DNA from 2 places in the Weizmannia sp. FSL W8-0676 genome. Region 2 is predicted to be linked to the other one. Evidence: a T-box and tRNA genes for the amino acid it is inferred to sense, from the RefSeq annotation. Region 2 holds a T-box; the other holds one or more tRNA genes.
What was found. A T-box is a leader RNA that pairs with one kind of tRNA and senses whether it is charged. The one in region 2 lies ahead of pheS (phenylalanine--tRNA ligase subunit alpha), so its partner is inferred to be a tRNA-Phe.
Positions count from the first base shown of each region.

Region 1 (4,770 bases), 390 kb from region 2:
GTCTGCCAATTCCGCCACACCGGCATGATCCTATGAATCTCAAACAAAACTGTTTGTTATGTCACTTTTATAATTATATCCAGATCGTAAAAAATGTCAATAACCATTGTGTGAAAAAGGGAAGCAAAACAGCTCCCCTATTCACATATGATCTTCCTTCAGTTCACTTAGGATCTCATAAGACCGCAGCCGCTCTTCATGGTTGTAAATATGCGATACAAACATCAACTCATCGACCTGTGTATCATCCAAAAATTCTTCCATTTTCTCTTTGATTGTCTGTTTTGAACCGATAAAAGCATATTCAAGCTGACGCAATGCCGCTTCTTTTTCAAACGGAGTCCAAATCCCGTTCATGCTATCGACAGGCGGCTGCAGCGTCTGCGATTTTCCACGGATAACGCCGAGGAAAAACTGGTACAGGCTTGTTGCGATCCTTTCTGCTTCTGCATCTGTGTCAGCTGCTACGCCATTCACACACGCAATCACATATGGCTTTTGCAAATACTTGGACGGTTTGAAGTTCTCCCGATAAAGGTATAAAGCATCAAACAATTGCGCTGGTGCAAAATGGCTTGCAAACGAAAACGGCAGGCCGAGCCTGGCAGCAAGTGTGGCACTGTATGTACTTGACCCAAGAAGCCAAACCGGAACATCCACCCCTTCTGCCACGACGGCCCGTGCATACGTCCTGCGTTCTTTATCCGAGAGAAAATAGTTCATCAGTTCTTGGACATTATCCGGAAAATCCATTTCCCCGCCCCTTAAATTCCTTCTGAGCGCCGCAGCTGTCAATTGGTCTGTACCCGGCGCACGGCCAAGGCCGAGATCAATTCTGCCTGGATAGATGGAACCCAGTGTTCCAAACTGCTCAGCCACGACAAGCGGTGCATGATTTGGAAGCATCACACCGCCAGACCCGACACGGATGGTTTTCGTCCCTGCCGCTATATACCCGACTAAAACAGCCGTTGCAGAGCTGGCTACTCCCACCATATTATGGTGCTCCGCGAGCCAGTATCGTTTGTAGCCCCAATTTTCAACATGCTGTGCGAGGCTTAGGCTATTTTTAAACGAATCTGCCGGTGTCTTTCCAGATAAAACGGGGATCAAATCTAAAACCGAAAATGCAACGTCATTCAACTTTTTTTGACTACCCATTGTCCGCTTCCTTTCCTTCTACTCGTGAAGATAGATCTATTGTAAAATAACAGATTCCCAAAACAAAATGATTTGCCTAACCTGTCCGGTGTATCCCAATGATGAGAACGTTCGTTTATGATACTGAAATTAAGGGAAAATGCAATGAAAAACAGTGCTCGTATGATCGGACCCATGGGCGTTGGGTGTTTCGGGTACAAGCTTCCCAATAGAAGCAGCAGAAAGAGCATTGGTATCCAAACTTCATGAAGTTGGCGAAATGGAAAATAGACTGCTTGTTGAAGCAGTATGCATAACTGGATCAATCGTTGGAAAGCCCCGTAAAAGTGAACAATCGAGAGAAAACCGGACCTTTTAAAGGAGGGGGTTAGCGATGCAAATTGGCATGGACTTATTAAAATTGATTATGGGCTTTCTTGCGCTCATTTTTTGTCTAAAATGTACCGGCGCCAAAAGCATTTCAAACCTTACGCCAATCGACTTCATCTGGAGCATAATGCTGTCTGAAATCGTCGGCAACGGCCTTTATGACTCAAGTGTAAAATGGTACTACATTCTTGTGATGCTTTCTGTTTAGGTCATCATTAAAATCATTTTTGACATCCTCATTTATCGCTATGATAAACTGGAAAAATTCCTTATCGGGGATAAAACGGTGATTATCGATAAAGGAAAAATTAACAAAGTCGTACTGAAAAAAAATAAAATTGATATGAATCAACTGTCGGAGTTATTGAGAAAGCAGGGCGTATTTTTGCTTGATGAAATTGACCAGGCCTATCTTGAAAAAGATGGGACGATTACGGTAAAAAAAAGAAAAAACAACCCTAGTAAATAGTAGGCTGCCCAGTTCTGTTCTCATTATAAAAGGAAAATCTAAGATAGTATTTCCAAACCTTTCTTATTAGATCAATTCCCTTTTTGTACAAGTTAAACAACTATAGATACTCACAAGTGTACGCTTTCAAGCAGCCACTTAAATTGGCCTCGGCTTCAATAATATAATTGCAATAAAAAAACGCTTCTCTTTATCTTGAGAAGCGTTCCATTTGGCATCAGCTTTCAATGTGATGCTATTATACCGGTGGTCGGGGTCGAACCGACACTCCCGAAGGAACACGATTTTGAGTCGTGCGCGTCTGCCAATTCCGCCACACCGGCATGATATGATGGAGGCGGCAACCGGAATCGAACCGGTGATAAAGGTTTTGCAGACCTCTGCCTTACCTCTTGGCTATGCCGCCATCAATGGAGCGGAAGACGGGATTCGAACCCGCGACCCCCACCTTGGCAAGGTGATGTTCTACCACTGAACTACTTCCGCATACTGGGCCAGCTGGATTCGAACCAGCGCATGACGGAGTCAAAGTCCGTTGCCTTACCGCTTGGCTATGGCCCAATAAATATGGGGCGGATGGTGGGAATCGAACCCACGAATGCCGGAGCCACAATCCGGTGCGTTAACCACTTCGCCACAACCGCCATCATAATGGCAGGGGCAGTAGGAATCGAACCCACACTGGAGGTTTTGGAGACCTCTGTTCTACCTTTAAACTATGCCCCTTTAAAAAATGGAGGGGGACGGATTCGAACCGCCGAACCCTGAGGGAGCGGATTTACAGTCCGCCGCGTTTAGCCACTTCGCTACCCCTCCATATTGCGTGGTGCCGGCCAGAGGACTTGAACCCCCAACCTACTGATTACAAGTCAGTTGCTCTACCAATTGAGCTAGACCGGCCAAATGGTGGCTCGGGACGGAATCGAACCGCCGACACAAGGATTTTCAGTCCTTTGCTCTACCGACTGAGCTACCGAGCCACAATTATGTAAAATGGATGGCGGTCCCGACGGGAATCGAACCCGCGATCTCCTGCGTGACAGGCAGGCGTGATAACCGCTACACTACGGGACCTTTATATGTAAATTGCGGGGGCAGGATTTGAACCTGCGACCTTCGGGTTATGAGCCCGACGAGCTACCAGACTGCTCCACCCCGCGATGATAAAATGGTGGAGGATGACGGGATCGAACCGCCGACCCTCTGCTTGTAAGGCAGACGCTCTCCCAGCTGAGCTAATCCTCCAGTTATAATGATGACCCGTACGGGATTCGAACCCGTGTTACCGCCGTGAAAGGGCGGTGTCTTAACCGCTTGACCAACGGGCCATATGGATCATGACGGAGAGCAAGGGATTCGAACCCTTGAGACAGCTTTTAGCCGCCTACACGATTTCCAATCGTGCTCCTTCGGCCTCTCGGACAGCTCTCCATGATGGCTCCGCAGGTAGGATTCGAACCTACGACCGATCGGTTAACAGCCGATTGCTCTACCACTGAGCTACTGCGGAATACAAGCCCGGCAGCGTCCTACTCTCGCAGGGGGAAACCCCCAACTACCATCGGCGCTGGAAAGCTTAACTTCCGTGTTCGGGATGGGAACGGGTGTGACCTTTCCGCCATCGCCACCGGACCTTAATGACAAAAATCATTATAACAAAGTTTTCATTTCTTATCAACAGGAATTATGTGATTCCCTGAAAACCGGATGGGAGAAAAAACTGTAAACGGAGAATGCGTTTTTACTTCTAACTTTGAGAATTGTCTAGCTCCAGCGCACCTTTTTCAAGGCGGCCTTCACTTTTCTATTTGGTTAAGTCCTCGATCGATTAGTATCCGTCAGCTCCACGCGTCGCCGCGCTTCCACCCCGGACCTATCAACCTGATCATCTTTCAGGGATCTTACCAGTATAAACTGTGGGAAATCTCATCTTGAGGGGGGCTTCATGCTTAGATGCTTTCAGCACTTATCCCTTCCGCACATAGCTACCCAGCGATGCCTTTGGCAAGACAACTGGTACACCAGCGGTGCGTCCATCCCGGTCCTCTCGTACTAAGGACAGCTCCTCTCAAATTTCCTGCGCCCGCGACGGATAGGGACCGAACTGTCTCACGACGTTCTGAACCCAGCTCGCGTACCGCTTTAATGGGCGAACAGCCCAACCCTTGGGACCGACTACAGCCCCAGGATGCGATGAGCCGACATCGAGGTGCCAAACCTCCCCGTCGATGTGGACTCTTGGGGGAGATCAGCCTGTTATCCCCAGGGTAGCTTTTATCCGTTGAGCGATGGCCCTTCCATGCGGAACCACCGGATCACTAAGCCCGACTTTCGTCCCTGCCCGACTTGTAAGTCTCGCAGTCAAGCTCCCTTATGCCTTTACACTCTGCGAATGATTTCCAACCATTCTGAGGGAACCTTTGGGCGCCTCCGTTACCTTTTAGGAGGCGACCGCCCCAGTCAAACTGCCTGCCTGACACTGTCTCCCACCCCGGTAAGGGGTGCGGGTTAGAATTTCAATACAGCCAGGGTAGTATCCCACCGATGCCTCCGCCGAAGCTGGCGCTCCGGTTTCCAAGGCTCCTACCTATCCTGTACAAGCTGTACCAAAATTCAATATCAGGCTGCAGTAAAGCTCCATGGGGTCTTTCCGTCCTGTCGCGGGTAACCTGCATCTTCACAGGTACTATAATTTCACCGAGTCTCTCGTTGAGACAGTGCCCAGATCGTTACACCTTTCGTGCGGGTCAGAACTTACCTGACAAGGAATT
Region 1 is NZ_CP151954.1:2,437,699-2,442,468, forward strand. It holds tRNA gene NST20_RS12060 (tRNA-Leu) at 1-24, opposite strand, end outside; gene NST20_RS12065 (LLM class flavin-dependent oxidoreductase) at 142-1,161, opposite strand; gene NST20_RS12070 (hypothetical protein) at 1,535-1,738, shown strand; gene NST20_RS12075 (YetF domain-containing protein) at 1,787-1,999, shown strand; tRNA gene NST20_RS12080 (tRNA-Leu) at 2,241-2,322, opposite strand; tRNA gene NST20_RS12085 (tRNA-Cys) at 2,332-2,405, opposite strand; tRNA gene NST20_RS12090 (tRNA-Gly) at 2,411-2,485, opposite strand; tRNA gene NST20_RS12095 (tRNA-Gln) at 2,489-2,560, opposite strand; tRNA gene NST20_RS12100 (tRNA-His) at 2,568-2,643, opposite strand; tRNA gene NST20_RS12105 (tRNA-Trp) at 2,652-2,725, opposite strand; tRNA gene NST20_RS12110 (tRNA-Tyr) at 2,734-2,815, opposite strand; tRNA gene NST20_RS12115 (tRNA-Thr) at 2,824-2,899, opposite strand; tRNA gene NST20_RS12120 (tRNA-Phe) at 2,904-2,979, opposite strand; tRNA gene NST20_RS12125 (tRNA-Asp) at 2,998-3,073, opposite strand; tRNA gene NST20_RS12130 (tRNA-Met) at 3,086-3,159, opposite strand; tRNA gene NST20_RS12135 (tRNA-Val) at 3,169-3,244, opposite strand; tRNA gene NST20_RS12140 (tRNA-Glu) at 3,256-3,327, opposite strand; tRNA gene NST20_RS12145 (tRNA-Ser) at 3,341-3,430, opposite strand; tRNA gene NST20_RS12150 (tRNA-Asn) at 3,435-3,509, opposite strand; rRNA gene rrf (5S ribosomal RNA) at 3,516-3,631, opposite strand; rRNA gene NST20_RS12160 (23S ribosomal RNA) at 3,808-4,770, opposite strand, start outside.
Region 1: it encodes a tRNA-Phe, which carries the amino acid that the T-box ahead of pheS (phenylalanine--tRNA ligase subunit alpha) is inferred to sense. The anticodon was not compared.

Region 2 (4,770 bases):
TCCGCCCGGTTCGGGGTGAGGCCCAGTTCGATAATGGTGTCATCCAATCCTAAAAGCGGCAGCACATCCTGCCCCGCTTCCACATCATCCGGGAACACATAAATGCCGTTTGCGTACTCTTTTTGGACGAGCTTGCTTTCAACACCGAGTTCCTGCAGCGAGCAGATCATCCCGTTCGACTCCTCGCCGCGCAGTTTCGAACGTTTGATTTTCACATGCCCCGGCAGCCAGGCGCCCGGTTTGGCAACAGCAACTTTCTGCCCTTTATCGACGTTTGGCGCGCCGCAAATAATCTGGACAGGCTCGCCTTCCCCGATATCGACCAGGCATTTGTTTAATTTATCGGCGTTCGGATGCTTTTCTTTTTCCAATACATGCCCGACAACGACATTTTTAATGCCTTCCCCCTTAAATGCCACGCTTTCGACTTCAATGCCGGTCCGCGTAATTTTTTCAGCCAATTCTTCCGGCGAAATGCCGTCCAAATCCACATATTCTTGCAGCCATTTATATGAAACAAACATGTTTGACCCTCCTTATTCTTGTACGGAAAACTGCCGTAAAAAACGAATGTCATTTGTATAAAAGTGGCGGATGTCATCAACGCCGTATTTCAGCATCGCAATCCGCTCCGGCCCCATGCCGAATGCAAAACCGGTATATTTTTCCGGATCAAAGCCGGACATCCGTAATACGCGCGGGTGGACCATGCCGGCGCCCAAAATTTCAATCCAGCCGGTGCCTTTGCATACATGGCAACCGTGCCCGCCGCACATCTTGCATGAAATATCCATTTCAACACTCGGTTCGGTGAACGGGAAAAAGCTCGGGCGCAGCCGGATTTCGCGGTCTTCGCCGAATAATTTTTTCGCAAATACTTCCAACGTCCCTTTTAAATCGGCCATCGTGATGTTTTCGTCAACAACCAGCCCTTCAATTTGCATAAACTGGTGGGAATGTGTCGCATCATCATTGTCGCGGCGGTACACTTTCCCCGGGCAGATGATTTTGACCGGCCCTTTGCCGTGATGCTTTTCCATTGTCCGCGCCTGGTTCGGTGAAGTATGGGTCCTAAGCAGCATTTCATCGGTTATGTAAAAGGTATCCTGCATATCGCGTGCCGGGTGCCCTTTCGGCAGGTTCAGCGCTTCAAAATTGTAGTAATCGGTTTCCACTTCCGGCCCCTCGGCAATGGTATAGCCCATCCCGATAAACAAGTCTTCGATTTCCTCAATGACTTTTGTAAGCGGATGGTGGCTGCCTGCTTTTACCGGGCGGCCCGGCAGCGTGACATCAATTTTTTCGGATGCCAGTTGCCTCTCGACGGCTTCTGCTTCCAATGCCGCCTGTTTCTTTTCAATACCTGCTTGAATGGCGGCACGCACTTCATTGGCGAGCGCGCCCATTTTCGGCCGTTCTTCCGCTGGCAGCTTCCCCATGCCGCGCAAAACTTCCGTAATCGGGCCTTTTTTGCCGAGATAGGCGACACGGATCCCGTTCAGCGTTTTTAAATCAGCAGCCGCTTCAATTTTGGCAAGCGCTTCGGTTTGCAGTGCTTTCAACGTTTCTTCCATTTTTTGTACCTCCTTTAGGTTTTGGGCGTTAAAAAAGCCCCGCCCTGGAAAAGGGACGAGGCTAATGGTTCGCGGTACCACCCTAGTTAACATAACTAAATTATGTTCGCTTCATTTCAATAACGGCTTTTAACCGTCCCGCCTTTACATTGCAAGCAATGGTCCAAGCGGCAACTCGAGGGGTGAACTTCGCTTCATTTCCCCATAAAAATGCTTCCAGTCTGCGGCATTTTCTCCCTGCATGGCGAAGATCAAACTACTTTTCCCTGTCATGGTTTTTATCATTTTTCAGTTATTTTTTATTATAGCGGGAAATGCCCGCAATTTCAAACGGAAAGTGACAATAGGCATGGGCCCGGCCGTTTTGGCACGGAATATTTCCCGTTTTCCGCAATAAATGGACGCTTTGGCCACGCGGTTGTCCCTGTTTATCCTGGCCAAACAACGCAGCCGCCCTCATGAAAAATCGTCTGCCTCGATTGCCTTTTGGCGCCTATCCTGAAAAATGGTGCCGGCTGTTTTTCATCTTCTTCTGGTGCCGCGTTCACCGCATGGATAAGGCCTGCTTTTCTGCCTCAAACACGGGGCAGCAAAGGTGGCATCCATTATTTCCGCCAAAGGTTACGCCCGCATTGCAAAGTCATACATTAAAATGCCGGCTGCCACCGCAACATTCAGCGACTCACTTTTGCCGAAAATCGGGATGGACAGGTTTTGTTCCGTTTGCGCAAGCAAGCCGGGGTGTACGCCGCTTCCTTCATTGCCGACAAGGATCGCAAAGGCATCGCCTGGATTTACATCGCGAAAAGTTACGCCGTTTTCAAGCGCTGTTCCGTAAACCGGCACTGCCGCTTCGTTCAGTTTTTCAATCCACATGTTTAAATCGCCTTTTAAAAGCCCGACGTGGAGATGGCTTCCTTGTGCCGCACGCAACACTTTCGGGCTGTACGGATCCGCCGTGCCGTTGCCGAAAATAACGGCATCAAACCCGGCTGCGTCCGCCGTCCGGATCATCGTGCCGGTATTGCCAGGATCCTGCACGGCATCAATTAAAAGATAACGCCTGCCGATGATTTTGGACGGCTGTTTTTTCATCCGGCACACGGCAAAAATGCCTTGCGTCGTTTCTGTATCGGCAAGTGTTTTGCTGATTTCATGCGTGACAGTTATCACCGGCACCCCTTCCGTATTCCAGCGGTTTGGCAGGTCTACGCCTTCTTCAACGATGATTTCTGCCACCACTTCCTCTTTCAGCGCTTCTTCGACAAGATGGAACCCTTCCAGCAAATAAGTAAATGTTTTTTCGCGTTCTTTTTTCGCGGCGAGTTTTTTCCAATGCTTTACTTGCGGATTTTGCAAGGATTGTATGTATTTCAACGTGTTTGCTCCCTTTTCGTTAAGTTTTCCTTGGAATAGTATACATAAAAATAGTGGCCATGTGAAATGCTAGCAGTGAAACGATCAAAGGAGCTGAACCGAAATGGATTTGGACTTGCGGAAAGCAGTCATTCACAATGTAAAAGATGACACGCAGGATCAGTTAAAAGATACGATTGTCGATGCCATTCAAAGGGGCGAAGAAAAAATGCTCCCGGGGCTCGGCGTCCTCTTTGAAATCATTTGGAACCATGCGGATACACAGGAACAAAAAATGATGCTGGAAACGCTCGAGCAGGGGCTGGGACAGATGTAACAAGGGAGCGGAAAGAGCCGCTCCTTTTATATGTGCACCGGCTTTTCCAACCCGTTTACAGTTGCAATGAAGGATGCTAGATTCCTTTTATGCCGGCCGTAACCGATCGGCACTTTGTTTAACTGAATGGAAGACAAAACGACAAAAAATCCGATAATAGAAGCGCTTATTTCCTTGTTGTACGTTTTTACCTCTAGATTGCCGATCTCCTGCAGATGGATCCTTTTTCTGATCCAAAAATAAAGAAAGAAAAGATGAAAAAGCACACAAGCCGCTATACTGTACAGCGCCGTCCAGACATAAACATCATCAATATGCTTGTCTTTTGCTAACATCATAAATGCAACAAATGCGTCAAACGCAGCCTTGTACATAAAAATAACGGCGGCAATACTTGAGAACCTCCAGCTGAAAGGACGGCTCGGAATAGATAAAAGGATTGAAAGTACATGCACGATAAACAACAGGATTTCAAGGCGAAATACCCGTTGCCAAAAAGGAGACAAGTTTTCCCATCCGATATTTCCGCCATTTACAAATTTGTATGCGACTCCGATCATCACCAAAGAATAAACAAACAATGCGCATAAAAATTTCCGCAGATCGGAAAATGTCAGCAACCGGCTTCTCGCATCAGCATTTAAAATGAGCAAAAATTTTTCTTCGGTTAATTTTTTCACTACATCCCCCCGTGCTCTATTTATGGGCTGGCTGAACGAATCAAATTTGGTCAGATACAAGCCAAATTTGATTCGTTCAGCAAGCCCTACTTGTAGAAACAAAAAGCCCCCGGGTTGGGTGCATGTACATTAACCTCTTAACATATTCATAATATGGTTAATTTCTGTGTCATGCTTGCCGGATTTCCCGCTAAGAAACTCAATATCGCCCTTAATGCCTTTGATTTCATTTGAAACAACTGTAAAAATGCTTTTATGTTCTTCCAGTTTATCGTTTGTGAATTTAAAATTGCTTCGCAGTTCCAAAGCAAGGTTGTCTACTTTCGTTTCAATGCGTTCCTGCCCTGCTTTTAAGCTGGAAACATCACTCTTCAAACTGGAAACATCGCTCTTTAAACCGGACACATCACTTTTCAAACTGGAAACATCGCTCTTTAAACCGGACACATCACTTTTTAAATCTCTCAATTCATGAAGAATTTGCTGCAAAACCTCATCCATCATTTTACCTCCTTCCTTTTTCAAATAGTATATCACAAAGATTGCTTTTCCTACTATCTATCATTTCTGTTTGTTATCAATTTTTTCTCGACAATTCGTATACAATTGTATACAGAAAGGAGCACGTGTATGAGATCATCAATTGACCCCGGAGGGAAATTTGAAGGCCCTTTTTGTCCTTCATCAACCCAATGAAGGACAGTTCACTGTTGCAACCTTATTTTTTTGTCCTTCATCAATTCAATGAGGGACAGTTCGAGAATACTGGTTGCCCGTTTTGTCTTTCATCAATCTGATGAAGAACCTTTCACGATCCCCGCTG
Region 2 is NZ_CP151954.1:2,047,698-2,052,467, forward strand. It holds gene pheT (phenylalanine--tRNA ligase subunit beta) at 1-524, opposite strand, end outside; gene pheS (phenylalanine--tRNA ligase subunit alpha) at 537-1,574, opposite strand; T-box leader at 1,623-1,856, opposite strand; gene NST20_RS10110 (RNA methyltransferase) at 2,196-2,951, opposite strand; gene sspI (small acid-soluble spore protein SspI) at 3,055-3,267, shown strand; gene NST20_RS10120 (hypothetical protein) at 3,294-3,947, opposite strand; gene NST20_RS10125 (hypothetical protein) at 4,077-4,448, opposite strand.